2 linked regions of the Rheinheimera salexigens genome follow. The protein of the gene in region 2 interacts with the protein of the main gene of each other region in a pairwise test. Links are inferred from orthologs where the notes say so. Each region holds a gene or a part of one and is shown on either strand. Other genes may lie near its edges. The genes, in order: mrdA and BI198_RS05045.

The links.
Region 1: the proteins of BI198_RS05045 (region 2) and mrdA interact in binary tests that used the Escherichia coli proteins (3 or more experiments, as listed by UniProt). The link is inferred for Rheinheimera salexigens from one-to-one orthologs.

What each region holds. Positions count from the first base shown.
Region 1 is NZ_MKEK01000001.1:3,142,187-3,158,179, reverse strand. The notes cover bases 3,808-6,728. They hold mrdA (penicillin-binding protein 2), read right to left. Parts: upstream 6,242-6,728; coding sequence 4,373-6,241; downstream 3,808-4,372. Other genes in these bases: rsfS (ribosome silencing factor), read right to left, coding at 6,721-6,728; rlmH (23S rRNA (pseudouridine(1915)-N(3))-methyltransferase RlmH), read right to left, coding at 6,244-6,714; rodA (rod shape-determining protein RodA), read right to left, coding at 3,808-4,380. Outside these bases: lipA (lipoyl synthase), read right to left, coding at 1-76; lipoyl(octanoyl) transferase LipB, read right to left, coding at 69-740; DUF493 family protein YbeD, read right to left, coding at 822-1,103; BI198_RS14545 (serine hydrolase), read right to left, coding at 1,241-2,401; BI198_RS14540 (septal ring lytic transglycosylase RlpA family protein), read right to left, coding at 2,444-3,250; more of rodA, read right to left, coding at 3,262-3,807; more of rsfS, read right to left, coding at 6,729-7,041; nadD (nicotinate-nucleotide adenylyltransferase), read right to left, coding at 7,122-7,763; holA (DNA polymerase III subunit delta), read right to left, coding at 7,756-8,793; BI198_RS14505 (LPS-assembly lipoprotein LptE), read right to left, coding at 8,793-9,272; leuS (leucine--tRNA ligase), read right to left, coding at 9,274-11,886; BI198_RS14495 (hypothetical protein), read left to right, coding at 12,239-12,553; BI198_RS14490 (zinc ribbon-containing protein), read left to right, coding at 12,702-13,256; BI198_RS14485 (SulP family inorganic anion transporter), read left to right, coding at 13,345-14,829; BI198_RS14480 (universal stress protein), read left to right, coding at 14,850-15,704; sodium:proton antiporter NhaD, read left to right, coding at 15,878-15,993. UniProt on the Escherichia coli protein: Catalyzes cross-linking of the peptidoglycan cell wall. Responsible for the determination of the rod shape of the cell. Is probably required for lateral peptidoglycan synthesis and maintenance of the correct diameter during lateral and centripetal growth.
Region 2 is NZ_MKEK01000001.1:1,079,019-1,095,237, forward strand. The notes cover bases 9,577-12,723. They hold BI198_RS05045 (penicillin-binding protein 1A), read right to left. Parts: upstream 12,393-12,723; coding sequence 9,777-12,392; downstream 9,577-9,776. Other genes in these bases: argH (argininosuccinate lyase), read left to right, coding at 9,577-9,643; BI198_RS05050 (pilus assembly protein PilM), read left to right, coding at 12,552-12,723. Also shown: BI198_RS05005 (amino acid kinase family protein), read left to right, coding at 1-24; metF (methylenetetrahydrofolate reductase), read left to right, coding at 124-1,029; BI198_RS05015 (ligand-binding sensor domain-containing diguanylate cyclase), read left to right, coding at 1,115-4,105; argC (N-acetyl-gamma-glutamyl-phosphate reductase), read left to right, coding at 4,224-5,261; argB (acetylglutamate kinase), read left to right, coding at 5,258-6,085; BI198_RS05030 (ornithine carbamoyltransferase), read left to right, coding at 6,128-7,042; BI198_RS05035 (argininosuccinate synthase), read left to right, coding at 7,050-8,258; more of argH, read left to right, coding at 8,264-9,576; more of BI198_RS05050, read left to right, coding at 12,724-13,631; BI198_RS05055 (PilN domain-containing protein), read left to right, coding at 13,619-14,215; type IV pilus inner membrane component PilO, read left to right, coding at 14,212-14,811; BI198_RS05065 (pilus assembly protein PilP), read left to right, coding at 14,808-15,347; BI198_RS05070 (type IV pilus secretin PilQ), read left to right, coding at 15,366-16,219. UniProt on the Escherichia coli protein: Cell wall formation. Synthesis of cross-linked peptidoglycan from the lipid intermediates.

The sequences.
Region 1 (15,993 bases), 2.1 Mb from region 2 along the record:
CCTTGACTGGGATCAAGGCCATTTTAGCGGCGTCACGTAATTTAACGCCTGGTTCCATACGTGCTGTTTTAGTCATTTTGCCAATTCAACCCTGTTGTGTGGTGCAGCTTAGTTACCTGCAGTTGTTGCTCGAAACACTGCACTATTCGTTGTTTAGCTTCTGCAACGGTTTGTGGGCCGTTTAAATCTTTGCATTGTACCATTTGCATCCCAGCGTAACCGCAAGGATTAATGCGCGTAAATGGCGTTAAATCCATATTAACGTTTAGTGCTAAACCATGAAAGGTGCAACCTTTGCGGACGCGTAACCCTAAAGAGGCTACTTTTGCTTCATCAACGTAAACGCCAGGAGCATCAGATTTTGCATAAGCATTAATATTATAGCTTTGCAGTAGGCTTACTAATACTTGCTCTATCAGCGTGACCAGATGTCTTACACCAAGTTTACGTCGCTTTAGATCTAATAATACATAGACGACCAATTGCCCCGGGCCATGATAAGTAACCTGACCGCCTCTATCGACTTTGACTACCGGGATATCGCCTGTAAACAACAGATGTTCTGCTTTTCCGGCTTGGCCTTGGGTGAATATTGGTTGATGCTCTAATAGCCAAAGTTGGTCTAAGGTTGCGGCATCACGTTGATCAGTAAAATCCTGCATGGCATGCCATACATTGGTATAGCATTCTATGCCTAGATCTCTAATGATTAACTGATTACAGATGCTATCGCTATGCACAAGGTTTACCCGTTCGTTGAAAACTGGCAGCATTATACCGTGTTATGGCCTGAATACGAACAGCAGTAAACCGACTGTGATCTATAAAACGTAACGAACTAACTCAATTTTGCCAAGTTCGGTATACAGTAATTCGATATGATCTTTACTGGTAACGGTGACATTAACTGCAACTGAGTGGTAATTGCCTTTAGCGCTAGGCTTAACGGTTGGGCTATAATCACCGGCTTCAGTATGCTGACGGATTACTGTCATCACTAAATCAACTAAACGCTCATCTGCTAAGCCTAATACTTTAAAACTAAAGTTGCAGGGAAAATCTAAATATTGATCAAATTTGGTGTCTTTAACTATTTTACTCATTTTACAATCTCTGTGCTTTAAAATGGATTAACTTTAACCCTTTACAGCCTAATTATAACAAAGAACCCGGCTAAAGCCGGGATTCATATTTATCACGTTATGCCGTGATAATAACGGAAGCGGTTTTCTCAGATTAATTAAAACTGCATTTTAATATAATCAACCATGCGGCTGAAGAAACCACCCTTAGCAACATCTTCTAGTGCCACTAACGGATAGGTTGCAACATCTTCATTGTTCAGCTTTAAAAATACGGTGCCAACTTGCTCGCCTTTAGTAATGGGGGCCAATAGTTGCTGATTCAAGGTGAAATCTGCTTTAAGATTTTTGCGTTGACCACGCGGAATAGTCAGCTGTACTGGGTTTAAAATGCCCAATTGGATGTTTTCTTTATCGCCTTGCCAAATACGCTGCTCTGCAAACACTTCCCCGGCAGGATAAGCGGTAATAGTTTCGAAAAAGCGAAAGCCATATGTTAATAATTTTTTATTTTCAGTTTGCCGAGCACGCTCATTAGAGGTGCCCATAACCACTGATACTAAACGCATACCATCACGAGTAGCTGATGTAATTAAACTAAAACCTGCTTCATTAGTATGGCCGGTTTTAATGCCATCTACTTCTAAGCTACGATCCCACAATAAAGAATTACGGTTATATTGCTTAATATTATTATAAGTAAATTCTTTTTCGGCATAGATAGCATATTCTTCAGGCACATCTCTCACCAGAGCAGCGGCCAAAATAGCCATATCGCGAGGCGTAGTATAATGCTCGGCAGTCGGTAAACCATGGCTATTGCCAAAATGACTATTATGCATACCTAAGCGCTGGGCATGAGCATTCATTAAATCGACAAAAGCTTGTTCGCTACCTGCGATATGTTCGGCCATAGCCACACAAGCATCATTACCTGATTGAATAATAATACCGCGGTTTAAATCAGCAACGGACACTTGAGTGCCCACTTCAATAAACATTAATGACGAACCAGGAAAGTTTTTGGCCCAAGCCTTTTCACTGATGGTGACCATGTCGTCGTTTTTGATATTACCTTTTTTTAGCTCAACACCGATAACATAACTAGTCATCATTTTGGTTAAGCTGGCAGGTGCTAAAGAGGCATCTGCATTAGATTCGGCCAACACTTTTTGGGTATCAAAATCAATTAAAATATGGCCTTTTGCTGCCACTTCAGGCGCTTGCGGGATCATTACTTGGGCTAATGCCGGCAAACTAATGCTGATACTTGCCATAGATATGGCGGCGACAGTAAAAAGATGACTATAACTATTCATAATACCTGTTCTTTTAATAATAAGTGAATGTAGTACGCATGGTTAACTACACCAGTGGCTATCAAAATAATAGGCACTGGGGTAATCATTGCGGCGCAAGTGTTGCAGCCATTGCTGAGCTTGTTGCTTATTTGTTGTTGGACCAACCAATAACCGATAAATTCCTTCCGCAGGACGAATTTCGCTGGGGAGCTGTTGTTGTTTAAGTTGATGCTGTAATTGGTTTAATTTTTTACTGTCAGCACTTGCAAATACTTGAATAAAACACTGTTCAGGTGTTTGCGCAGCAGCAAGCATGGCTGGCGATTGTAATAACTGCAACTGAACTCTTGCTGTACCTTGCTTTAGCATATCAAGTTTATGGGCTGCAGAATATGATAAGTCTATTATTCTATCACGATGGAAAGGGCCACGATCGTTAACGCGGACTATGGCTGATTTCATATTATCTAAGTTAGTCACCTTAACATAAGAAGGCAAAGGTAGTGTTTTATGCGCGGCGGTCATAGCAAACATATTATAGGTTTCGCCATTAGAGGTTAAATGGCCATGAAATTTATTGCCATACCAAGAAGCCATTCCCACTTCGTCATGATCTAACACTTGTACCAAAGGCGTATAATGTTGACCAAATAATTGATACGGTTTATTACCGCCGCGGCTAAGCTGCTCAGTTTGCGGCGTAGGGTCGGTCATTTCTAAATAGGTGGGTAGGCGCTCAGGTATACTATCAGTTTGCTGCTGATAACGACCGGCATTAGGTTCGGCTGGCTTTGGCGCTATAGGCTGAGGCTTACTGCTACAGGCAACAATAGACACGAGCATTGCTAAGCTAAAAATTATTTTCATTCTGTTAATCATTATAGAGTTGCCAACATTCGTTTATGTGTACTCACTGACATAATTACACCAAAAGCTGCCATCAAGGTCACCATAGAGGTGCCACCGTAACTGACAAGGGGCAAGGGCACACCTACTACAGGTAAAAGCCCTGATACCATGCCTATATTAACAAAAACATAGACAAAAAACGTTAAAGTAAAGCTACCGGCGACTAATTTTCCGTAGCTGTCTTGAGCTCGACTAGAAATAATCATGCAACGACTAATAATAAACAGATAAATGCTTAATAAAATAAGCACACCGGTTAAACCAAATTCTTCACTAAGTACGGCAAAAATAAAGTCGGTATGACGCTCAGGTAAAAACTCCAACTGAGATTGGGTACCCTGCAACCAGCCTTTACCCTCTAAGCCACCCGAACCAATGGCAATTTTAGATTGAATAATATGATAGCCAGAACCAAGTGGATCGCTTTCTGGATTTAAAAAAGTTAGTACCCGTTGGCGTTGATAATCACGCATTAAAAACAACCATAATACGGGTGCAAAGGCTGCTATAGCCGTTGAGACAACTGCGATAAGCCGCCAGCTCATACCTGCAAGAAAAAGTACAAAAACACCCGCAGTAGCAATTAAAATAGAGGTGCCTAAGTCCGGTTGTTTAGCGATTAATAACGTCGGGATTAAGCACATTAAAAAACCACCGGCTAAATGACGTAACTTAGAGGGTAAACTATGCGATGAAATAAACCACGCTACTGCCATAGGCACTGCTAGCTTCATTAACTCTGAGGGTTGAAACTTCATAAAACCTAAATTTAACCAGCGTTGAGCGCCTTTACCTACATGGCCAAACAATAATACGGCTATCAGTAAGCATAAACCGAATAAAAATACTGGAAATGACCAGCGCATCAAGGTTTGCGGTTTTATTTGGGCAAATACCAACATGGTAATCAAGGCGATTGCTAACCGGATAATTTGGCCTTCAACCATGTCAATATTTTGGCCAGAGGCACTATAAAGCACCACTAAGCCAAAGCCCATTAAGGCCAATAAACCCAATAATAACGGTAAATCTAAATGGAATCGGCTTAATAAGTTTGCTGGTGGTGCATGGCTAAAGTGTTTATTCATTTTGATTCACGCCAGCCGAAAAATAATAATCTAATAATTGCCGTGCTATGGGCGCAGCGATACTGCCACCACCGCCAGCATTTTCTAAAGCCACCACGACGACAATTGTCGGTTTATCGTAAGGTGCGTAGCCAATATGCATGGCATTGTCACGATGTCTTTCGTCAATAGCTTCGGCATCATACTTTTCATCTTGAGCAATATTAACCACTTGGGCAGTACCCGTTTTACCGGCAGCTTGATATTCGGCACCAATAAAAGCTCTATGCGCAGTGCCCCCTAAGGTACTGACGGTTTTATGCATAGTGTCCATTACCGTCTCCCAGTTTTTACTATTAACCACATCAATGGCGGGTACTAATGCAGGGGAGTTTGGTGTACTGCTATCGTCAGTAGTAAAAGCGGTAACCAAATGTGGTGTTGCTAACATGCCTTTATTTATTAGCACAGATGTTGCCAATGTTAGCTGCAACGGAGTCGTGGTCCAATAGCTTTGGCCAATGCTAAGCGGTACGGTATCACCGGGATACCAAGGTTGGTTATACCGTGCTCGTTTCCAGCCTCTAGAGGGCATGTTGGCACTGCTTTCTTCTAAAATATCAATACCGGTTTTCTCGCCAAAGCCCATTTTGCGCATATATTCAGAAATGCGATCTATGCCTAGCTTGACGCCAAGATCGTAAAAATAAGTATCACAACTTTTAATAACAGCCGTATATAAGTCTACCCAACCATGCCCCCAGCGTAAGTGATCGCGAAACTTATGGTCACTGTTAGGTAAATTATAAAAACCGGGATCCCAAATTTTTGTACTGGTGTTAATGGTATTGGTTTCTAAGCCGAGTAAGGCTAAATGCGGTTTAATAGTAGACGCAGGTGGATACACCCCCTGAGTAACCCGATTAATTAGTGGTCGGTCACGGGAATTTAGTAGCTGATTATAATTGGTGTTACTGATACCGCGCACAAACAAGTTAGGATCGTAACTTGGGTTACTATAAAACGCCATGACCGCGCCATCGCGCGGGTCAAGCGCAACAATAGCACCGCGATGTTGTTTTAATACTTGCTGCGCCGTTAATTGTAAACCAACATCTAAACCGAGTTGAATGTTTTGTCCTGACACTGCAGGAACGGAGCGTAAGACACGAATGGTGCGACCGCGATTATTGACCTCAACTTCTTGATAACCCATAGTGCCATGCAGTTGTTGTTGATAAAAACGCTCTAGGCCTATTTTACCAATATCGCGAGAGGCCGCATAATTGGCTAATTCACCCGATGCATCTAATTGCTGTAATTCTCGGCGATTAATCTTACCTATATAGCCAATTGCATGGGTAAATAAGTCCGCAAAAGGATAGTAACGGCTTAAACGTGCTTCTACCGATACACCGTTAAAACGGTGCTGGTTCGCGGCTAAAATCGCCACTTCATCATCATTTAATAATTCTTTTAAAGCGATACTATTAAATCGGCGCTGTTGTTTTACTTGTTGTAAAAAATTTTGTTGTTGCTCGTCACTAATGACGATAAGTGTGGCTAGTTCAGCTAAGGTATTCGTCATATCGCTGATTTGCTCAGGCACCAGTTCTAATGAAAATACTGGCCGGTTTTCGGCTAATAAAATACCGCTGCGATCATAAATAAGGCCCCGGTTTGGTGCCAAGGGCACCACTTTAATTCGGTTACCTTCAGAGCGGGTTTGATAATCTTGATAGGACACAATTTGCAGTTGATATTGATTATAAATAACGACGAAAAACAATAGGAATACTATAACAATAGCAACAACAGCCCGCTGATTAAATAAGCGGGCTTCGGCAGCGAGATCTTTTATAGCGACGCGCTTTTTTAACATCTTTACTCGCGATGATAAGGGTGGTTAGTACTAATGCTCCAAGCGCGATATAAGCTTTCCGCTAACACAACGCGAACCATGGGATGCGGCAGGGTTAACGCCGATAGAGACCATTTTTCTTCACTGGCTGCAATACAGTTGGGTGATAAACCCTCAGGGCCACCCACTAGTAAACAGATATCTCTACCGTCATGTTGCCATTCAACCAATTTTGCCGCTAACTGCGGGCTGCTCCAATTGTGCCCAGTTACTTCTAGGGTCACTATTTTGCAGCCTTTACCAACAGCAGCGAGCATTTTTTCGCCTTCTTGCTCAAGGATACGTTTAATATCGGCATTTTTACCGCGTTTACCAGCTGCAATTTCAATGAGCTCCAGTGGCATATCACGGGTAAAACGTCGGGCGTATTCTTCATAGCCTTGCTGAACCCAAGCGGGCATTTTACTGCCAACGGCGATAATGGTTAACTTCATGCGGTATTAGGCATCCCAAAGTTTTTCTAATTGATAATGCTGACGCATTTCGTCAATCATGACATGGAGTACAACGCTGCCCATATCTAGCAGAACCCAATCCCCTGAAGCCTGACCTTCCATGCCTAAAGCTTGCACATCAACTTTTTTCATTTCATTGGCAATATAAGTAGCTATAGACTTAGTATGGCGGGTAGAAGTTCCCGAACACACTACCATATAGTCAGTGACCGTCGATTTATCTCTAACATCTACTGTTATGATATCGCGACCTTTCATATCGTCGGCTTTATCGATAATAAAACTCAATAGTTCGCTGGATTGCACCCTAATTCCTCATTTAATGTTTAAGCAGGTATTTTAACATAAAAAGCCTAAGCAATACTTTATACCTGTGCTAATCGTTTTTAGTTTAAGCCTTGATAGAGCTGGTGTTGCCGAATGTAACCGAGTACATCCGTGGTTAACCATTTTTGTACCGGTTGTTGTTGCTGTAACGCCATGCGTAACTCGGTAGCCGAAATTGGGATCATATCGTTTGCACTAAGCCAGATACTACCATTTTGTTGTTGTTGAAATTGGGCTAAAGACTGACAGCGATATTGGGCTAAAAGCTTAGCAGCATCGCCTTGTTCAACAGTATAACCAGGACGGCGGCAGACAATTAAATTGGCATGATTAAGAATAGTTTGCCATTGATGCCAACTACAAAACCGCGTTAGCGAGTCCATACCAATAATTAAATTCAGGGTAGCTGATGGATGCTGCTGGCGTAATAGTCTAATTGTCTCAGCGGTGTAAGACAGCGTGGTACGTTTTAGCTCAATATTCTCTACGCCTAACTCAGGGTAGGGGGCAGTGGCTAACTTAACCATATTCAATCTATGCTCTGCGCTGACACCAGGGCTTTGTCGATGTGGTGGTAAATGGCACGGCATCAGATCAACCCGGTTTAAATGGCACTCTTTAGCCACCGCGCGGGCAATGCCAATGTGACCAATGTGGATAGGATCAAAAGTACCACCGAGCAAATTAATCTGCTTAGTCATATTGTGCCTGTTGTAAGCTAAAGTTTTTTGCCACCGGTGTAATAAACAACAGCACTAAGTGGCTTAAGGCAATTTCGGTATTATTAAGCTGGCCGCTTTTATATAACCGATCGAACGCTGCTAATTCAAGCAACAAAAAATCTAACCACTTAGCGGGCAAGCGGGCTAAGGCTTGTTGATATTGCGGTTGCCGCTTAGGCCAAATAGCCAGTTGCTTAAAGGTTTGCGCTAAAGGTTGTTGGCTTTGCTGCAGCTGTTGTAATTGCAGCACTTCTTTTTGCAATTGCCAAGCAATAATAACCGGCTCAATATCTTGCTGATGTAAGCGCTGTAAACGATGTAGGGCTTCGTCGGCTTGGCCTGCAAGCATGGCATCCACTAATTGAAACACCGTAAAATGCGAATGGTCAGCCAAAAATTGCTCTAATACTGCGGCGTCTATGGTTTGCTTAATACCGCTAAGTGCCAGCTTTTCTAATTCTTGTCTGGCCGCGAGTAAGTTACTGGCACAATGGTGTTGTAATAAGGCTATGGCATCAGGTGTTAGCTGTAGTTGCAGTTGTCGTGCACGCTGATTTAGCCATTGCTGGCTTTGTTTATCATCTAGCTGATAAATGCCGACTTGTACGGCGTGAGTTTGCAGTTGCTTAAACCACACTAGCTTACTGACATCATTTAGGCCACGTTCACCATGGATTAGCAACACGATATCAGGGTTTAATAAATCGGGCAGCCGCTTTAGGCTGTCATTGGCAGCAGGGCTTAATTTTTGCTGCGCGAGTTCTAACTCAATTAAGCGCCGCTCAGAAAATAGCGACATGGCTTGCAGTTCTGCTTCCAGCTGTTGCCAATCAAATTGCGCATCGGCCACTAAACTGATGCGCTCTGAAAAGCCTTGCGCTTTAGCCGCTAACCGTAGCGCATCAATTGCTTCTAACTTTTGTAAGGGTTCTTCACCAAAAATCAAATAACAGCCGGCTAAAGGCTGTTGTAAATGAGTTGCCAGTTGATTGGCATACAGCTTTTGCATTAATGCAGCCGCGATAATTGACGAAGTATGCGATTAGCGGCTTGTTCACGTAGCTCGCCTAGCATCAAATCCAGCTCTTTAGCTTTAGCCAGCGCCTGATTAGGGTCGTCTTGATAGTCGCGGAATAATTCAAACTGATAAAATTGCGGTTCAGCATCTGGCATCGTTAACGCATACCGCACTTTATAGATCAGTTCATATTCTGCTACTTGGCCGTTTGGAAATAACGATAAGGTTCGCCGTTCTAATGAGTCGCTTACCAGCTGCAGCATAGGTGCAGTTTGTTGCATGCTATCCAACAACTGCACTTTATTATGCTGTAACTTAGCACTGACTAATTGAGCTAATTCTGAGTGGCGATCACTTTGAATATACATAGCTGGAAAATGGCTTAGCGGTAGGTTACCCCGTAAATGAAAGCCACAACTGGTGAGCAGTAAACTGCTCGCCAGTATCAGTAAGCCTAACGCGCGGGCCATATTAGCCAACCACCAAGTTAAGTAACTTTCCTGGTACATATATCACTTTACGAATAGTCACACCTTCTAAGTGGCGACCCACATTGTCATCTGCTTTAGCGCTATTTAGCACACTTTCTTGATCGGCACTGGCAGCAACTGTTACTTTACCGCGCACTTTACCGTTCACTTGCACCACTACCAGCTTTTCATCTTCAACTAAGGCGTTAGTATCGACTACTGGCCATTGGCTTTGCTCAATATGTTGTTTTTGGCCAAGTTGCTGCCATAAATATTGCGCTACGTGCGGGATCATAGGGTTTAACATTTGTAATGTGGCTAATAAGGCTTCTTGCATAACAGCACGGTCTAGCTCGGTGACTAAACTGGCTTTTTGTAGCTTATTAGATAATTCCATCACTGCCGCAATAGCAGTATTAAAGGTATAACGCCGACCAATATCATCGGATACTTTAGTAATGGTTTTATGTAGCTCGCGGCGTAATATTTTTTGCTCAGAGTTAAGTGCGGTTAAATTAAGTTCAGCCACCTTACCGGCTTTAACAAAATTAGCGACTAGGGCATAAACGCGCTTAATAAAGCGATGTGAACCTTCAACCGCAGAGTCAGACCATTCTAACGTTTGCTCTGGTGGTGCGGTAAACATCATAAATAAGCGTACGGTATCAGCACCGTACTGATCGATTACTTTTTGCGGGTCAATACCGTTATTTTTCGACTTTGACATCTTGCTCATGCCAGAAGACATAACCGGTTGGCCATCGCTGGTTAAAATTGATGATGTTATACGGCCTTTTTCATCGCGTTGTACCGTAACATCTTGCGGTGAAATCCATTGTTTACCACCATTGTCTGTTTCACGATAAAAAGTTTCAGCTAACACCATACCTTGGCATAACAGGTGTTTAAACGGTTCATCAGAGTTGACTAAGCCAACATCACGCAACAACTTATGGAAGAAACGGGCATATAATAAGTGCAATATAGCGTGTTCTATACCACCAATATATTGATCAACCGGTAACCAGTAGTTAGCTTTGGCTGGGTCTAGCATGGCCTTATCACTATCTGGGCTACAGTAACGGGCGTAGTACCAGCTTGATTCCATAAAGGTATCAAAGGTGTCTGTTTCGTGAAACGCTTCCATGCCGTTATAGCTAGTTCTGGCCCATTCAGGATCAGATTTTATCGGCGAGGTAACGCCATCCATTACCACATCTTCCGGCAACAGCACCGGCAGTTGATCTTCTGGCACTGGCACTTGACTACCATCAGCTAGGTTTAGCATGGGGATAGGCGTACCCCAATAACGCTGGCGTGAAACGCCCCAGTCACGTAGACGGTAATTTACTTTTACTTCGCCACGGTTATCAGCTTTTAACTTAGCCGCAATAGCGGTGAAGGCATGCTCGAAATCTAAACCATTAAATTCTGCCGAATTAATTAAGATGCCTTTGTCGGTAAAAGCTTCAGTGCTGATATCGCTAAGTTGATGACCATTCTCAGGGCTATCTTGAACAGCATCAGCAGCTGTGATTACTTGTTTAATGGGTAAATTATATTTGTTAGCAAACTCATAATCGCGCTGATCATGTGCCGGTACAGACATCACTGCACCAGAGCCATAATCCATTAATACAAAGTTAGCTACCCATACCGGCACTTGCTCACCGGTTAATGGATGCACGGCAAATATACCCGTAGCACAACCTTTTTTGTCTAAGGTTGCCAACTCTGCTTCGGCCAATTTACCGCCTTTACAGTCGGCAATAAATGCCGCTAATTCAGCATTGTTTTTTGCTGCGGCTAAGGCTAAAGGGTGTTGTGCCGCTACGGCAACATAGGTAACGCCATACAGGGTGTCAGGGCGGGTGGTGTAAACCGAAAGTTGCTCACTACTATTGGCAATATCAAAAATGATATCAACGCCTTCAGAGCGACCAATCCAGTTTTTTTGCATGGTTTTAACTTGCTCTGGCCAACCGTCTAGTTGGTCTAGGTCGGCTAATAGTTGTTCAGCATAATCGGTGATCTTGATAAACCATTGGGCTAATTCACGTTGCTCAACTAAAGCCCCTGAGCGCCAACCGCGACCATCAATCACTTGCTCGTTAGCTAATACGCACTGATCAACCGGATCCCAGTTTACGGTGGCCATTTTTTTATAGACTAAGCCTTTTTCATATAGCTTAGTAAAAAACCATTGTTCCCACTTGTAATACTCTGGTTTACAGGTGGCAAATTCGCGATCCCAATCATAACCAAAACCTAAGCGTTTTAGCTGGGTACGCATATAGTCAATGTTTTCGTAGGTCCACTTTGCTGGCGCAGTATTATTATTAATAGCGGCATTTTCTGCGGGTAAACCAAAGGCATCCCAACCCATAGGCTGCATAACATTTTTGCCTTGCATGCGCTGAAAACGACTCACCACATCACCAATGGTGTAGTTGCGCACATGGCCCATATGCAAGCGACCGCTGGGATAAGGGAACATAGACAGACAGTAAAATTTTTCTTTGGTCTCGTCCTCTGTCACTTTAAAAGCTTGGGTTTGTTCCCACTCTTGCTGCAGAGCGATTTCAATCTGCTGCGGGTTGTATTGTTCTTGCATTAAGGTCTTCCAAAAAATGGGGTTAATACAGCTGCTGTTATTGCAGCAAAAAGTACCTATAGCATACCGCAGCAACGTATTGACAACAAGAACGGCATGGTTTTAAGGCTAACTAATGTGCGGGCGTAGATTAATTAAATATTGGCTTAGGGTTAGATATTATAATTGGCTTAAAAATATCGATAAGCTGCTATTTATCATCAAAATATCCTTGCTGCGTAATCGCTAGTACTTGCTTCTTATTTAGCGAAGGCTTACTGTCTTGAATAGAGTGAAATTAGCCATTTTAATTAAAGTGTAATTAACAAAAATCTAGCGTAATACACTTATCTAGTCACAAGGATGCAGGAATATGGTAGGCAAAACGGCTTTTAAATTCGGCTTGGTTGGCATTGCTTGCTTTATGTTGGGGCTGGTTGTTGCAATCATGTACCAGCAATATGATTATTATAAATGGCAAATGAAAGTTAAAATTCATGAGTCAATACATGTTTTAGAGCAATTAAAACAAGTAGATAGTTATGACGCTGCTTTACTTAGAATTAAACGTAATGTTGCCTGCGAAGTAGAAAATTACCAATTAAGAAACCAAGAGGCAGGTTTTGCTGTTGACCAAGATTTTATTAATTCAACGATGGAGCAAATTAAACTTAGTTGCGACCAGTAACCTACTAGCTAAGGTTTAAAAGCAGTTGATATAGCTGCTTTTTTTTATTCAAGAACTATACTGATTGTAGATGCCTTTTCTATGTAATTTTTCGAAGCAATTATCGCTAAGTAATTATCTTTAAACAACAATGTCTAAGGAATAGTGAATGCAAAGTCTAAAACAAAAGTATCAGCAATGGTTAACTGATTTTACTGCTACCTTACAACAGGCTGAAGAGCAGCAGCTTGAAAATATGATTGATGTTATTGAGCAATTAAAAGCTTATTTAAAAGCGGGTCGTGATTTAAGTGCATACGAAACCCAGTTGTTTGTCGAAACCTTAAAGCGGCAGTGGCAAGAGAATGATCAAATTGATCACCAGTCAGAAACTCCTTTAATTGAAAATACACCCGCTGCAAGCGCAGCAACTAGCAGTATACCATCTACCAGCAATGCAGAAACAAGCACTGCACCGTCATTATGGCCTGAAGCCTTATGGCAAGAGCTCAGCTCAATTACCGATAAAAGCCAGGTGGAATGGCAAGAGTTAGCCCAAGACTTTAAACATAACGGTGTTTATTATCAGGGTGAAATTGTCGGAATGGCCCGTTATCGCTGCAGTAAGTGCTTACAGCATATTGATTATACTCACCCAGCAGAGCTATTAGCCTGCAGTCAATGCGGTGGGGTGCAGTTTCATCGTGAAGGTTTGCCGGTTTAGATTGTCTTGACATACCTGTATTGGCAGTGGCGATTTGCACGGTAATTTGCTAGAATTCGCGGTCATTTTGCCAGCTTAAGTACCTAATATGCTCAATTATTTAAAACAACATTGGTTTTCAAATATACGTGGTGATGTGCTTGCCGCTTTAGTGGTCGCCTTAGCTCTGATCCCTGAAGCCATTGCTTTTTCAATTATTGCCGGTGTTGACCCGAAAGTCGGTTTATATGCGTCGTTTTGTATTGCAGTTATAACCGCTTTTGCTGGTGGCCGTCCTGCGATGATCTCTGCTGCTACTGGCGCTATGGCGTTAGTAATGGTGACCTTAGTTCGCGAGCATGGTTTGCAATATTTACTGGCAGCAACTTTATTAACCGGTGTGCTACAAGTTGTTTTTGGTATTTTTAAGCTGGGCGATTTAATGCGCTTTGTGTCGCGCTCAGTGGTAACGGGCTTTGTAAATGCCTTAGCAATCTTAATTTTTATGGCGCAAATGCCTGAGTTAATTGGTCAACATGGCAGCAACATGGTCTATGGTATGACGGCGCTAGGCTTGATGATTATCTATTTATTTCCGTATATAACCAAAAAAATACCCTCACCGTTAATCTGCATCGTGGTATTAACCTCGTTAGCTTTGTATTTTGGCATCGATATTCGCACTGTAGCAGATATGGGTGAATTGCCGGATACCTTACCTATTTTCCTCTGGCCAGATGTGCCGCTGAATTTTGAGACATTAACCATTATCTTCCCTTACGCCTTAGCGTTATCGGTGGTAGGTATTCTAGAGTCGTTAATGACCGCCACTATTATTGATGATTTAACTGACACCAGCAGTAATAAGAATCGTGAATGTGTCGGCCAAGGTGTGGCGAATATTGGTTCAGGTTTAATTGGTGGTATGGCTGGTTGTGCCATGATTGGTCAATCGGTTATTAACGTAAAATCGGGTGGCCGTACTCGGTTATCAACGTTATTAGCCGGTATTATATTATTAATAATGGTGGTATTTCTGGATGCTTGGGTCGGCATGATCCCAATGGCTGCATTAGTCGCTATTATGATAATGGTGTCTATTGGTACCTTTAGTTGGTCGTCGATAAAAGATATTAGAACGAATCCAGCCAGCTCGAGTATTGTAATGATTGCGACAGTATTAGTTACCGTGTTTACCCATAATTTGGCGTATGGTGTTTTTGTTGGCGTGTTGTTAAGTGCTTTATTTTTTGCGAGCAAAGTGGGTCGCATTTTATATATCAGCTCTAAGTTATCAAACCAAAACAAACAGCGTGATTATAAAGTGGTTGGCCAAGTGTTCTTTACCTCAGCAGAGCAATTTGTTGCTGGCTTCGATTTTAAAGAAGCGATAGAAAAAGTGACCATAGATTTAAGCCAAGCGCATTTTTGGGATATCACCGCGATAAGTTCATTAGATAAAGTGGTGATTAAATTTCGGCGCGAAGGCACAGTAGTGGAGTTAGTCGGATTAAATGAAGCCAGTGCCACTTTAGTGGATAAATTTGCAGTCCATAATCAACCGGACGATATGGCGAAATTAATTAATCATTAAATGGTATGCAGGAGCAAGTTATGACAAAAAGAATTATGGCATGTATCGACGCTTCACCTTATGCCGAAGCAATATGTGATTATGCAGTATGGGCGGCTAAAAAATTACAGGCGGCAATGTCAGTTATTCATGTCTTAGATAAAGCCCAGCATACCCATACGCCAGATTTAAGTGGCAGTATTGGTTTAGGCTCGCAAGAGTTATTGTTACAGCAATTGGCTGAGTTAGATGAAAAACATGGCAAATTAGCCATGGAGCGTGGTCGACATATTTTAGAGGCGGCAACTGCACGTGCTCAGCAAGCGGGCGTGACTGATGTTGATCAGCGCTTGCGACATGGTCAATTAGTAGAAACCCTAGTGGCAATGCAAGACGAAAGCCGATTAGTTGTAATGGGTAAGCGGGGTTTTAGTAGTGCTGAAGAGCATGGCCATATTGGCTTACATGTTGAACGGGTGATCCGCAGTGTTAGCACGCCGATTTTATTGACCCAGCAAGCTTACATTGAACCAAAACGGATTATGTTAGCTTTTGATGGTAGTGCCACAGCAGAAAAATGTTTAGCCACGTTAGCCAATAGCCCTTTTGCCCAAGGTTTACCGGTACATATTGTGATGGCGGGAGATGAAAACGAGGCTAACCGTAACCTGTTAGCCGCGGCCACGTTACAGTTGCAACAAGCCGGTTTTAAAACTAAAAGCGCAATTATTGATGGTGATCCTGAACAAGTTTTAAATGAATATCAGCAACAGCATCTTATAGATATGATGGTAATGGGTGCTTATGGTCATTCACGGATTAGGCAGTTTATTGTCGGCAGCACCACAACCAGCATGATTTGTAATGCTAAATGCTCGTTGCTTATTTTGCGATAAATGATCTGCGATAACAAAATTGTCCATAATTAGAATGTTTATTCTAATTGACCTAATTTACTTAAGTATTCTAACTTAGATGTTTTATAATAGGCGTTCGACTTTGTCGGACGTCTTTTTTTTAACTTAAGGATAACTTTGTGAAACAGTATTGGCTGTACTTGCTGCTGTGTATGGTGTTTTCTCCTGCAGCGTTCGCTGCAACTGGAAGTTTAAATCTAACTACCTCTGTTATTGGTCTGTCATCTTTAGCCGTGTTTTTCTTCGCTTACATGCTGGTTATGGCCGA
Region 2 (16,219 bases):
AACGTCCAGCAGCAAAATGGCTAAGCCGGTACAAAAAGTAATAAATAGCCACCAGCAAGTCGAGTAGTAGCAAGCAGAGTAGTTTGGCGCCGACTTCGGCTATTAATGATAAAGAGAGCAGTTATGGCCTTTGCAAATGCACAATATTTAGACGCGATTAATCGCAATTTAGATCAGATCCAAGGCAAGGTAAATGTCAGCTTTGAGTTTTTCCCACCTAAAACAGCCGCGATGGAGCAAACTTTATGGGGCTCAATAGAGCGCTTAGCGCCGTTAGCACCGGCCTTTGTTTCGGTAACCTATGGTGCTAACTCTGGCGAGCGAGATCGGACCCACGATATTATAAAATCGATAAAACAGCGTACAGGCTTAATTGCTGCGCCGCATTTAACCTGTGTCGATGCTAGTAAAGAACAACTAATCGAGATAGCCAAAGATTATTGGCGTAATGGTATTCGTCATATCGTCGCGTTACGCGGTGACTTACCACCTAATAGCATTAGCAAACCAGCTTTATATGCGACGGACTTGGTGGAAATTTTACGCTCGGTGGCTGATTTTGATATTTCGGTAGCGGCTTATCCAGAAGTGCATCCAGAAGCGCCTAATGCTCAATTTGATTTATTAAACTTAAAGCGGAAAGTCGATGCTGGCGCATCCCGAGCTATTACCCAATTCTTTTTTGATATTGAAAAGTTTTTACGCTATCGCGATCGATGTGCCGCGATTGGTATCGATGTTGACATTATTCCAGGTATTTTACCGGTCACTAATTTTCAGCAATTAGAAAAGTTTGCCCGTTTAACCAATGTCGCCGTACCTAATTGGATGCATAAAGCCTATCAAGGCTTAGAAAATGATAGCCAAACGCGTAACTTAGTCGCGGCCAATATGGCAATGGAAATGGTTAAAGTATTAAGCCGAGAAGGGGTTGATCACTTTCACTTTTATACTTTAAATCGTTGTGAGTTAAGTTATGCAATTTGCCATTTATTAGGTGTAAGGCCGCCAGTTGCCATGGCGGTGTAAGTGACAACAATACTTGGCGCGCTGCACGTTTTACGCTAGTCTAAATCAAAACATAAATTAGGTGTTATGTTGTCAAGGATGAAACGTGAAGTACCTTAGACTTAAAGGGTTTGTGCGGAGGCTAAAAGTTAGCCAATTATTATGGCCAGTCATGCTGTTAAGTATAACTGCGTTAAGCCATGTCAGCCAAGCCGCTCCTACCTTACTAAAAGATTATTTCCAAGAAACTTGGACCACCCGCAATGGCTTACCCCATAATACCATTAACAGCATAAACCAAAGTGCTGATGGCTACTTATGGATAGCAACTTGGGAAGGCTTAGCCCGCTTTAATGGCCGCCAATTCGAATTGTTTGGTCGGGGTGAAGTGACGGGGTTACCCGATTCAGGTATTCGTTCGTTAAGCAAAGATTTAGCAACAGGAATATTGGTGACAGGCGCTAGAGGTGGTGTGGCGCGAGTTAGTGATAACAATTGGCACAGCTGGCCGTCTTTTGGTGTACTGATTAATGCGGCAGTTGAAGATAAATCTGGCACCTTATGGTTAGCCAGTGAAGGCAAAGGTATTTTCCGCCTATTGCCTAATGGAGAGCGGCAGCAATTTACCACCGAGCAGGGTTTACCCAGTAATGTAGTGCATAGTTTAAAGTTGGATGCTCAGCAACAACTTTGGATTGGTACCGGCCGAGGATTAGTCATCATTGATCCTCAAGCCTTACAGCCAACATTTACTACCTTAGCAGAATTACCCCAAGTACCAGTGTTTGTGATCCAGCAGCAGCAACAACGCATGTTAGTGGGTACTGAGCGCGGCCTTTTTGCTGTTGAAGATCAGCGCGTGGCATTAGTTCATTCTAAACTGCAACAATTGGCCATATCCGCGATTTGGGTTGCGGATGATGCATTATGGATAGGGACAACTGATTCTGGTTTATACAAATATAGCGACTTAGGATTAGAGCATCTGGGTATAGCTGAGGGTTTACCAAATAATCGAATTTTATCTATTTATCAAGACCGCGAACAAAGCTTTTGGATTGGCACCAATGGCGGATTATTTCGCTTACGCGACGCGCCTTTTATTACCTACACCGCTGATAAAGGTTTAGCAGGTAATTATATCCGTAGTGTTATGAGTCACAGTGATGGCAGTGTTTGGGTAGGCTCCAGTGAAGGCGTTAGCCGGATTAAGCAACATAGTATTGAAAACTTTGATCTCACTAGTCATAGTCAGGCTCAATCGGTATTAAGTTTAATGGAAGATCCGGATGGTTCTATTTGGATGGGTACCTATACCGATGGCTTATTACAGTGGCGAGACGGTAAAGTTGTCCGTAGCTATCAACGTAGCACGGGTCTGTTAGCCAATGAAGTTAGAGCAATACTTAAAGCTAAAGATGGCAGCTTATGGGTGGGTACAGCGCAAGGCTTAAATCATATTACCACCGAAGGTATCACAAGTTTAGGCACCGCTGATGGCTTACCGGCGCCGTTTGTTATCGCGTTATATCAACACTCAGATCAGCGAATATTTATAGGTACCGGCGCTGGGGTGGCTATCATAAATACCAATGGCAGTATTGAGCAAGTAGATTTGTCAGCACTTGATGGAGCCGAATATGCATTTGGTTTTACATTCGATGAACTGACTAATATTTTATGGCTAACCACAGATCGTGGTCTAGTTGCCTATCATATAGCGGATGGTCATAGCCAAATAGTTGGCCGTAATGCCGGTCTGCCGTTTGATAAGCTATTCCAGTTAGTCATAGATAAACAACATAACTTTTGGGTGAGCAGTAATAGAGGCGTGCTAAGATTCAGCCGAAAAAATGTTATGGCATTTTTACAACAGTCGATGCCTACATTACCTTATGAATTGTTTGGTGAGAGCGATGGTATGCAAAGCGCCCAAGCAAACGGTGGTTCAATGCCCGCTGCGACTTTAGATGCTGATGGTCGAGTTTGGATTGCCACGTCAAAAGGCGTTAGTGTAGTACACCCTGATGTATTAGTGCGTTTTTCAGCAAATGTACCCCCTGTGGTTATAGAAGGGCTTAAAGCTGATGGTGAAGCTTTAGCCATAACTGAAAACTTAACTATTGCTGCAGGTGTTAGCCGAGTTGAATTGCAATTTGCCGGTTTGGGCTTTGTTATGCCACAACGTATCCTATACCGAACAAAACTAGTAGGCTTTGACAGCGATTGGGTACGACGCGGCAGTAATAACAACGCAGAATATACTAATCTTGCGCCTGGCCAGTATCAGTTTAAAGTGAGCGCTGCATACCCACAAGGTAAGTGGAGTGAGGCAGAAGCCAGTATTACCTTTACAATTAAACCCTACTTTTGGCAGCGGCCCATATTTTGGCTCTTAGTAGCGTTATTGGTTATTGTGTTGGTCATTCTATTATTACGCTGGCGTTTAACTAATTTAAAGCAACGTGAAAATTTATTAACTATTCAAGTTAATGAAAAAACCTTAGCCCTACAACTTCAAGCCAATAACTTAAAAGCGATCGATCTTGAACGCTCAGAGTTATTAAAACAACTTAAGCAGCAAGCCGAAGACTTTGAGGCTCAAGCTCGTTTGGATGTATTAACCAACTTAGCTAATAGACGTGCTTTTGATGAAGCTTTAAGCCAAGAATGTGCACGAGCAAGGCGTACCCAGCAACCTTTAACCATGGTGTTATTGGATATTGATCACTTTAAACAAGTTAATGATTTGTATAATCATAGTATTGGCGACGAAGTGTTAAAGTTGGTTGCTAGCAAAATAAGCCAATTTTGCCGTGAAGTAGATACGGTTGCGCGTTGGGGCGGCGAAGAATTTGCTATTTTACTACCCGAAACGGCATTAGACGATGCGCTGGCTTTGTGCGAACGTATGCGCTTAGCGATTATGCATATTGATTATTCAGTAATAGCAGCCGATTTAAAGGTAACGATCAGCTTAGGTGTTGCTGAATATACTCAACTGCAACCGCATGACAAGTTACTTTCCCGTTGTGATGCTGCCTTATATAAGGCAAAACAAAATGGCCGAAACCGGGTTGAAGCCGCAATAGTATAAAGTGTATATAAATTCACAAAAAGCGAATAATAATTCTTGAATGGCTGTGAGTAACGTTCTACACTAGACGCTGTTTCGTGCTATACCTATACCTAATTTTCTGTATGAGATCTTAATAATGTCATTAACAAAACAATCTACTGCAAAAGTACGCAGCATAGTGCTGGGTGCTGCTGGTTATAGTGGTGCAGAACTAGCCGTTATTTTAGCACGTAACCCTTATTTTGAATTATGTGGCGCTTTTGCCTCTGCCGGCAGAAAAACGCAACCATTTTCTGAATTGTACCCACGCTATAAACAACAATTGGATATTGATGTTCAGCCTTGGCAAGATGAATTAGCCACTGAATTAAAGGGTAAAATTGACGTTGCATTTTTAGCTTTACCGCATGAAGCCAGTGAAGCCATTACCCCTATCTTATTAGCGCAAAATATTGATGTCGTCGATTTATCTGGCGCTTTTCGTTTAAAGCAAATTGAGCAATACCCTGAATATTATGGTTATGCTCATCAACATCCGGAATTATTAGCTGAAGCGGTTTACTCATTAATGGAGTGGCAGCAGACAGCATTACCACGCTTAATTTCAGTACCGGGTTGTTACCCAACGGCCTGTTCATTAGCCCTGATGCCTTTAGTGCAAGCGGGTTTATTAGCCGATAATTGTGTACCGGTGATCAACGCCACTAGTGGTGTCTCAGGTGCAGGGCGCAAAGCTGCGCTTAGCACGTCATTTTGTGAAGTGGGTTTAAGCGCTTATGGTTTTTTTAAGCATCGTCATCGCCCTGAAATTGAACAAAACTTAGGTCGTAAAGTGGTGTTTACGCCACATTTGGGCAATTTTAAACGCGGCATTTTAGCGACCAGTGTGGTCACGCTTAACGCAGGTGTGACTGCAGAGCAAGTAAAGCACGCTTTTAGCCAAGCTTACGCCAATAAACCTTTAGTTCGGTTATTGGATCATTCTCCTAACGTGGCTGATGTTGCTGGAACACCTTATTGTGATATTTATTGGCAGCAAGATGGCGAGCAATTAGTGGTGGTGTCGGCTTTAGATAATTTACTCAAAGGGGCTGCAGCACAAGCAATGCAAGCGGCCAATGTCCGTTTTGGTAAGCCAGAAACGGCGGGTTTATTCGCGGGAGTCTTTTCATGAATATCACTAGCAACAATTACAAAAATGACGTAATGAAAAGTGACGAAATGAAAAGTGATGTAATGCCTTTAGTGTTAAAAATGGGTGGTCGTCTACTACAAGACGATAATGCCTTAGATGCACTGTTAAAGGTGTGTGCAATATTAAAACAGCAGTATCCATTAGTGTTAGTACATGGCGGCGGCGATCAAGTCGATCAGTGGTTGGCTAAGTTTGGTTTTAACACTGAAAAGCTGGATGGTCAGCGTATTTCACCGCCTGAACAAATGCCGGTTATAGCTGGCGCTTTATCTGGTGCTGTAAATGCTCATATGGTGGCGCGAGCTGCTTTAGCTGATTTAGCACCTGTCGGATTAACGCTTGCGGCGGGGAACAGTTGTCGTTTTGATTTAACGCCAAATTTAGGCGCAGTAGGGGTGGCAAAACCCCAAGATGCCACTTTATTAAAAGCGTTATTAGCACAAGGTTTTACGCCGGTATTTAGCTCAATAGGTCATGGCCAACAAGGTCAGTTATTAAACGTTAATGCTGATTTAGCGGCCGCGGCTATTTGCCAACTCATCCAAGGTCAATTGGTATTGTTAACCGATGTACCGGGTATTTTGGATGCTAATGGCCAATTAATCACTGAGCTAACCAGTGCCCAAGCAGCAGAGCTAGTGCAACAAGGTGTGATTAAGGGTGGCATGAAAGTAAAGTTAGATGCTGCACTTGATACCGCAACAGTACTGCAACGAAGTATCACTGTCGCGGGCTGGCAGCAGCCTGACGATCTCTTAAAACTGATGCATCAACAAGCTGTTGGTACGCGCATCATTAGTTAATTACAAGCTGAAGGAAACCGCAGTGGCGGTAAAATAATTGGTATGAGCAAACTACAACATCTATTAAGTCTGGCTGAATTTACGCCACAGCAACTTGCCGATATGTTGGCATTAGCTTTAAAGGTCAAGCAACATCCCGCAGATTATAGCCAAGCTTTAGCGGGCAAAAGTATCGCATTAATTTTTGAAAAACCTTCATTGCGAACCCGAGTTAGCTTTGATGTCGGTATTTATAAATTAGGCGGTCATAGTGTATATTTAGACCAACAAAATGGTGCTATGGGTAAACGGGAAACCGTTGCTGATTTTGGTTGTAATTTAGCCTGCTGGACGGATGCCATTGTTGCTCGAGTATTCTGCCAAACCACATTAGATAAGTTGGTCGCCAGTAGTAAAAAACCAGTAGTTAATGCCTTAAGTGATCGTTATCACCCTTGCCAAGCTTTAGCCGATTTACTGGCTTTAAAAGAGCGGTTTGGTGATTTGTCTAAGGTCCATTTAGCCTACGTTGGTGATGGCAATAATGTTTGCCATTCATTGATGTTAGGCGCGGCGTTATCCGGTATGAAGATGACTGTTATTACCCCAGAGGGTTTTTTACCTGAAGCTGATATCGTAGCTCAAGCAGAAAAACTAGCGAAGCAGACTGGCGCGTCTATTATATTAAGTCGTGATATGGCTAGTGCGTCAGGTGCTAATGCCATTTATACTGACACTTGGTTATCCATGGGCGATAAAGCTGATCCACAAGTGATAGCAGACACCTTTGCTCCTTATCAAATTAATCAGCCGCTAATGCAGCAGCTAGGCGTGACCTATTTTATGCATTGTTTACCTGCACATCGCGAGCATGAAGTTACCAGCGAAGTGTTAGATAGCGAGGCATCTTTAGTCTTATTACAAGCAGAAAACCGTATGCATGCGCAAAATGCGGTTTTAATCAGTTTATTTTCGTGAGGATATTATGAGCATTAAAAAAGTTGTTTTAGCCTACTCAGGCGGATTAGATACTTCAGCAATCGTGCCTTGGTTAAAAGATAACTACAACTGTGAAGTTATTGCCTTTGTTGCCAACGTTGGTCAGGGTGATGAAGAGTTAGAAGGCGTAGAGCAAAAAGCGATTAACTCAGGTGCGAGCTCATGCTATGTCGTCGATTTACGTGAAGAATTACTTAAAGAAGTTATTTATCCAACTTTAAAAACCGGTGCAGTATATGAGGGCCAATATTTATTAGGTACTTCAATGGCGCGTCCGGTTATTGCTCGGGCCCAAGTGAATTTAGCCCTAGAGCTAGGTGCGGATGCACTTTGTCATGGCTGTACGGGTAAAGGTAATGATCAAGTGCGGTTTGAAGCGGCATTTGCAGCATTAGCACCACAATTAAAAGTGATCGCGCCATGGCGCGAGTGGAATTTTACGTCTAGGCAGTCATTGTTAGACTATTTAGCGGAAAAAAATGTGCCTACTACCGCGTCTGCTACCAAGATTTATAGCCGTGATGCCAATTTATGGCATATATCGCATGAAGGCGGTGAGCTAGAAGATCCTTGGTGTGAGCCTACAGAACAAGTGTGGATGTGGACTAAGTCTCCTGAGCAAGCACCCGATAAAGCGACTTATATAGAATTAAGCTTTGCTCAAGGTGAACTGAGCCACATTGATGGTAAAGAAGTTGATCCTATTACGGCTATAGCCCAGCTTAATGCGGTAGGTTCTGAAAACGGCGTTGGCCGCATAGATATTGTTGAAAACCGTTTAGTCGGAATGAAGTCTCGTGGTTGTTATGAAACACCAGGCGGCACACTTCTAATGGCAGCGATTAAAGGTTTAGAAGCCTTAGTTTATGATCGCGCTTCATTAAAATACCGTGAACAAGTGGGCCTTGAGTTTGCTCAATTAGTCTATGACGGTCGTTGGTTTACGCCACTTAAAGACTCATTATTAGCTTCAGCAACAAGCTTAGCGCAAGAGTTAACCGGTGATGTAGTACTTAAACTGTACAAAGGTAATGTCACGGTAGCTAAACGTCGTTCGCCTAACTCACTATACTCTGAAGCTTTTGCTACATTTGAAGATGATGATGTTTACGATCAAAAAGATGCTGCTGGTTTTATCCGTTTATTTAGCTTAGCTAGCCGGATTAAAGCCTTACATCAACAGCAAAAAGGGTAATTGGTATGGCTATGTGGGGTGGTCGCTTTCAAGAAGCGACCCTAGAAGAGTTTCGTCAGTTTAATGATTCATTAAGCTTTGATTATTTACTCGCATTACAGGATATTCAAGCATCACGCGCTTGGGCTAAGCAATTAGCTGCGGCAACGATCATTACTGCAGATGAAGCGGAGCAATTAGATACTGCTTTAGCGCAGTTAGCGCAGGCTGTAGCTGAAAACCCAAAACTGCCGTTACAAACAGCAGATGAAGATATTCATAGTTGGGTTGAATCACAATTGACCCAACAGCTGGGTGCGGTAGCAAAAAAATTGCATACCGGTCGTAGCCGCAATGATTTAGTCGCAACGGATTTACGCCTGTGGACTAAGTTAAATGCCGAGTCGGTTAAGCAAGCCTTGTTAGCGGCCATTCAAGCCCTATTGGTGTTTGCTGAACAAGCGGGTACGGATGTGATGCCGGGTTATACCCATTTACAACGTGCTCAACCGGTCTTAGTAGCACATTGGGCATTAGCTTATGTCGAAATGTTTCGCCGTGATTTAAGTCGTATTGAAGATGCACTGGTGCGTATGGATTCGTGTCCTTTAGGTTGTGGCGCATTAGCCGGAACGGGTATTGCGATTGATCGCCAAGCCTTAGCCGAGAGTTTAGGCTTTGCTCATGCCGCACGTAATAGCTTAGATGCGGTTTCTGATCGTGATTATGTGGTTGAACTTTCTGCCGCTGGCAGTATGTGCATGACCCATTTATCACGCTTAGCAGAAGATGTTATTTTCTTTTGCTCTGGCGAAGCCGGCTTTTTCAAACTTGGTGATGCTATTAGTAGTGGCTCATCTTTAATGCCACAGAAGAAAAACCCTGATGTGTTTGAATTATTACGCGGTAAAACGGGTCGAGTACTGGGGCATTTAGTGGCCATTATTCATACTTTGAAAGGCTTACCTTTAGCGTATAACAAAGATATGCAAGAAGATAAGCAGGGCTTCTTTGACTTAATACAAACTTGGCAGCAGTCTTTATTAGTGCTGGCAACGGTATTACCACATTTGTCTGTAAATAGTGCTAAATGTCGTCAAGCAGCAGAGTTAGGCTATAGCAATGCCACTGACTTAGCCGATTACCTTGTCAGTAAAGGCATGCCATTTCGGGATGCCCATGAAGTGGTTGGCGAGTTAGTTGTGGTGGCCTCTGTGCAACAAGTAGCATTAGAAGCCATGCCACTTGCGACATTGCAGCAATATAGCGCTTTAATTGCGGATGATGTTTTTGCCGCATTGCAACTAGAAGCAGGTTTAGAAAAGCGCAGTGCTTTAGCGGGTACAGCACCTAAGCGGGTATTAAGTGCCTTAGCTGAAGCCAAAGCGTGGTTTGAACAGCAATAGTGTTGGCCTTAATGTGCGGCTAAACATGTTAAGTGCCAATTTAGTAATACGAAAGCAAAAAAACCGCTAGTGATAGCGGTTTTTTTATGTGCTGAGCTTTATTTATGTGTTGAAGAGCATTTAGCGACGGTGCTTAAAATAATTCAATATCTTTATCCACTGGTGGGCTATTACTATCAAAGCTAATAGGTTGCACGTCATTGCCACTATATTGGGTGGGCTCAGTACCACTTATAAAATATTCAAAACTGCTGCTAGTATCGGTTTTACGGCTTAATAACCCAGAGTTAAGATCGATTCTAACTGAAGCTAAACCCACCGGCGGCGTTGGTGCTTTACTGGGTAATGAAGGTAATATCTGTTGCATGTAATCTAACCAGCCGGGTAGGGCGGTACGTGCACCAGATTCAGTGCCAGCACTTTGTGATTGGCCCATATTGGCATGCCATAAGGCGCGACCTAAACTACGGTTAGCATCATCAAATCCGACCCACACCGTGACGGCTAAATCAGCTGTAAAACCTGAGAACCACGTATCTTTAGAGTCATTGGTTGTGCCCGTTTTAGCCGAAACGTCACGGCGCTTTAACGTTTGTAAGCGCCAAGCTGTTCCATTCCAACCGGTTCCTGCGCGCCAATCACCGCCGCCCCAAACACTTGTCGTTAACGCATCGGCCACTAAAAAGCTGTTCTGCTTGTCCAGCACACGTTGCGCAACTTCAGGTTGTTGGCTAGGTAAACTTGCCGCATCTAGTTCAGCTTCAGTTGTTTGATCATGACTTAAACGATTAAATAATTGCTGCATTTGGGCTTCGCTATTGAGCTCAGGTGCTAACTCAGGCGTTTTAGCCGCAAAATCTTCACAATCATCACACGCTATAGCCGCTTGATGCTGATAAATAGTATTTTGCTCAGCATCTATAATACTATCAATTAAATAAGGCTTAACTAGATAACCGCCATTAGCAAATACCGCGAAACCCGTGACGACTTCCATCGGCGTTAGCGATGCAGAACCTAAGGCTAAGGTTTCGTTACGAGGTAAATCACTGGCAGCAAAACCAAAACGCTGTAAATGCTCAATAGTTTTATCGATACCTACACCGCGTAATAAGCGAATTGATACTACGTTTTTAGATTTAGCTAAGGCTTCACGTATGCGGATAGGACCATCATATACCGCAGGTGAGTTTTTTGGCCGCCAAGCGATACCGGCATTATCATCCCATTGGTGAATAGGTGCATCATTCATAATTGAGGCTAAAGTATAGCCATTAGCTAAAGCAGCCGAATATATAAACGGCTTAATGTTTGAGCCGACTTGACGTTTGGCTTGGGTAACCCGATTAAACTGGCTTTGGCTAAAGCTAAAGCCACCCACTAACGAGCGAACAGCGCCATCGTGTGGATCAATAGCGACAATAGCACTGGTGGCTTCAGGTATCTGACTTAAGCGCCACTGCTTTTGATGCTGCCTAACTAAAATATGCATACCTGGGGCTAAAATAGCATCAGCTGTTTTCGGTGCATTACCTTGACGTCGGTCTGTAATGAAACTGCGAGCCCATTTTAAACCTTCCCATTCTATAGTAGCTTCGGTGCCGCCACTTAAAATGACTTGGACTGTTTGGCTATTCACTTGCGTGACGACAGCTGGCACTAGATCTTCTAGACCTTTTTGTTGATCTAAATAAGCAATAATTTGTTCGGTATCAAGCCGGTCTGGTTGGTCATAATCGGGTTGCTCAGTTACGTCTGGCTTTAATGTCGCTTGCCATAAGGTATCAACTGGACCCCGATAACCGTGCCGTTCATCATATTCATATAAGTTTTGTTGCAAGCTATGTTTGGCAGTGGCTTGTTGCTGGCTATTAATAGTAGTGATAACTCTTAAACCGGCAGAGTAGGCCAACTCTTCACCAAAACGATTCACCATCTCTTGGCGTACCATCTCTGCAATATAAGGCGCCGAAGCCGTAATTTGTGCACCATGTAAACGGCTAACCACGGGGGCTTGAATAGCGGCGTCGTATGCGGCTTTATCTATAGCACCCACATCTAACATCCGGTATAGCACGATATTACGGCGGGCCCGAGCATTGGCAGGCGAGCGAACAGGGTTTAAAGCTGAAGGCGCTTTAGGTAAACCGGCTATAATGGCTATTTCATCTAGGCTAAGCTGATCAACGGTTTTACCAAAATACACTTGTGCGGCAGCGCCCACGCCAAAAGAGCGTTGACCTAATTCTATTTTATTAAGATATAACTCAAGAATTTTATCTTTACTTAGCAATTGCTCGATATGAAAGGCTAAGAATACTTCTTTAATTTTTCGCATGATCTTTTTTTCTCTACTGAGAAAAAAATTACGTGCTAATTGCTGAGTAATGGTACTGGCACCTTGGCTGAAATCACCCGAAGAGGCAATAACCGTGACGGCCCGTAAGATACCAATGATATCAATACCAGGATGCTCGTAAAAACGAGTATCTTCGACTGCTAAGAAAGCTTCGATCAATAAAGGCGGCATTTGCTCAAGTGTTAACGGAATACGCCGCTTCTCACCAAATTGTGAAATAAGCTCGCCATCTGCAGTAAACACTTGCATTGGAGTCTGTAATCGCACGTCTTGCAGCGTAGTAACATCAGGCAGATCTTTTTTTACATATAAATAAAGACCGGCGATGGTTAACAACCCGCTTAGAAACAGGATCAGACAAAGAATTAAAAGTTTTTTAACCCAAGACACTGATTAGCACCATTTTTTACTCCCAATTCTTTTACAACACTGCTAGTATATATTTATTAGCGCTGGATGAAACGCTTTTTATTGCGATAAATTAGCAATTTAGCTAACAATAATGCAAGAATGGCGATAACGATAACAATAATTTGATTGCAGGATGCTATGATAAAACGCCTGTTTAGTAAACAGCCCACCATGATGGTGGGAATAGATATTGGGGCTCATTCCGTAAAGGCTGTGCTACTTAGTCAACACAATGGTATGTGCAAAGTTGAAGCATTTGCCGTTGAACCAATGATTAAAGGAGCCATGTCTGATCGTGAAATTCAAGATATAGAAGCCGTAGGTAATGTGTTGAGTAAGATCCGTAAAAAGATCCCTCGTTCAATTAAACACGCTGCAGCTGCTGTTTCTGGTTCAACCGTGATCAGTAAAGTCATTTTCATGGATGTCTCCTTAACCGATGCTGAATTAGAAAGTCAGATAGAAGTTGAGGCAGATACCTTAATCCCTTACCCCTTAAATGAAGTTAGCATCGATTTTGAAAAGCTTGATGTTAATGAATCCGATCCGTCTCGTGTCAACGTGCTGCTAAGTGCTGCTCGAACTGAAAGTGTTGAAGTTCGGGTGTCGGCCTTAGACAACGGCGGTTTTAGCGCTAAAGTGATAGATATTGAAAGCTATGCTTTAAGCCGAGCCGCAGAATTGTGTTGGAGCCAATTACCAGACGATGCTGAGAAAAAAGTTGTCGCCATGGTCGATATTGGTGCCACGATGACATTACTTAGCATTATTGAAAACGGTAAAACGGTATATACCCGAGACCAAGCCTTTGGTGGCGATCAATATACCCGCAGTATTTTATCCTATTACAATAAAAGCTATGACGACGCTGAATTAGCCAAAGTTAGCGGTGATTTACCGCCTAACTATACTTTTGAAGTGTTAGCCCCATTTCAAACCATGTTATTACAACAAGTACGGCGTGGTATTCAAATGTATCTGACCAGTAGCGGTAAAGATGCCGTCGATTACATTATCATCTCTGGTGGTACTGTATTAATAGAGGGTATTGATAAACTGTTAATCGATGAATTAGGTATTCATACCGTGGTGGCCAATCCATTTAATGCGATGGAACTAGCCCCTGCTATCGATAGAGAGCAGTTGAATCGTTACGCTTCACAATTAATGGTTGCCAGCGGCTTAGCATTACGGAGTTTCTCACCATGGCATATATAAACTTACTGCCGTGGCGCGAAGCTGCGCGAAAAGAGCGGCAAAAACAATATTTAACCATTTTAGCGGCAACGGCATTATTTAGCTTTTTATTGATGTTTTTAATTAACATGTTTTATAACGCTAGAATTGATGGCCAATTGCAGCGCAATAGTTATTTAAGCAACGAAATTAAAGTACTAGACCAACGTATTACTGAAATTCGTACTTTGAACGATAAAAAGAAAAGCTTACAACAGCGCATGTCGTTGATTGAACAACTGCAAAGTAGTCGTAATTTAGGCACGCAAATTATGGACGAAATTGCCCATGTTGTGCCAGCGGGGGTTTATTTAACTCAATTTGAGAAAAAAGGCTCGTCGTTACTGCTGGTAGGTAAAAGTGAATCTAATAACCGCTTATCAAATATGCTTCGCGAAGCTGAAAGTTCAGAGTTATTAGCAGACCCTTTACTGGAATTTATCGAAGCAGGTAAAGACTCATCAACATTATTAAGTAACTTTAAGATGCATTTATTGGTGACCGGTTTTGAAGCCGTACATGGTACTGCTGAAGCTGCGACACCGGCTAATAGAGGTGCAAAATGAGTCTGAATTTTAATTTGTCAGATATCGATGTAAATGATCTCGATATCGAAAATATGGGCTCATGGCCGGTAGCGGTAAAAGTAATCTTTGCTTTTATCTTAGCGGTATTGGTATGTACGCTTAGTTACTTTTTGATGATAGATAGTCAAATTGATGAGTTAGCTGTTGCAGAAAATAAAGAAACTGAATTACGTCAAGTATTTAGAACTAAATATGCATCAGCGGTTAACTTAGAGGCTTACAAACTGCAAATGGTGGAAATGGAAAAATCATTTTCATCGTTATTAAAACAGCTACCCACGACCCATGAGACACCAGGTTTGTTGGATGATGTGACTTATGTTGGCACCACAAGTGGTTTAACCTTTATTCGCATTAACTGGGAACCGGAAATAGAAAAAGAGTTTTACACCGAGTTACCGATTAAAATTGAAGTAATAGGTGACTATCATCAATTTGGTAACTTTGTTAGTGAAGTAGCAAAACTGCCGAGGATAGTTAGTTTGCATGACTTCACCATCCAAACCGAAAAAGATGAACGGCTACGGTTTAATGTTGTTGCCAAAACCTATAGATATAAAGAGGTGCAGCAATGATAAAAAGACTAGTTGCTATTGCCGTCAGCACCATATTGTTAACAGGCTGTTTTGACGATTTAAGCGAAGTACAGCAATATACTGAGCAAGTAAAACTAAATACTAAATCGCGGATCGACCCGTTACCCGAAGTGAAAGAGTTTGAGCATATTGCCTATCGGTCACAAAACTCCAGAAGTCCGTTTTCTGAGCCTAAACCCGAAGCAATACAAGACAAGTTCTTACAAGTGCAAGACTGTTTACACCCAGATCCAAGACGTAGAAAAGAACCACTAGAAAAATATGCATTAGATAACTTAAAAATGCGTGGTACTTTAGGTGATATCGGTAATATTTGGGCGTTAATTGAAGCCGCAGATAAAACCTTGCACCGTATAACATTAAATAACCATGTTGGATTGTTCCATGGTCGCGTTATTAACGTTGAGCCAACCCATATTGAGTTATTAGAGTTAATTCCCGATGGTGCCGGATGTTGGAAAGAACGGACGACCATGCTGCAGATGGCGGATACGTCACCTGCTACAAGTAATTGATAAGTATGCGAGTAATTTATGGATAAAATAATCACAACAATGTCTGACAGATTCCAGCGTTCATTAGCCTGCGTGCTAACGTTAACTTTTCTGTCTTTGCCCGCTGCAGCAGTACCTTTGCTTTATGATGTTAAATATAACCCATTATTAACCGGGGAAACGGAAATAGAATTTGTATTTGATGAAGAATTATATGCAGATCCTAGTATCCAAGTATTTAACGAGCCAGCACGGATTGAGCTGTTTTTTGATAACTCAGATTATGAAGAAAAACTAGACCAAGTATTAATCAATAAAGCCGGCGTTAAAAAGGTCACCTCAGAGTTTGTCGGTGAAGGCTTTAGAACTATTATTTACTTAGACTACTTAAAAATATACCGCACCCGAGTCAAGGGTAACGTATTTTATATGCACATTTCAGATAACCCTACGTCAGATCAAGTAGGTCAAGCTGCGGATGTTAAGCCTACCTACATTAACCGTGTTAATGCTATTGATTTTCGCCGCGGTGATAAAGGTGAAGGTCGAGTGTTAGTGTTTTTACGTGATAACACTGCCGCGGTAGATGTTGCAGAGCGTTTAGGTAAACTTGAGGTAGAGTTTCATAATACCGATATTTTAGACGAGTTATTATATCAATTAGACGTGGTTGACTTTGGCACTATTGTTAAGGGAATTGAAACCTTTAAAGAAGGCGCTTCAACCCGGTTAGTGATAGATACTACGGCTGAGTTTACTTTTACCTATCAGCAAATTGATAATATCTTTACCTTAAATATTGAAAAAGACACGACCAACCGAAGTATTTTAGGTGGTGGTAAAGAATATAAAGGCCGAGCAATTTCATTAAACTTCCAAGATATACCCGTACG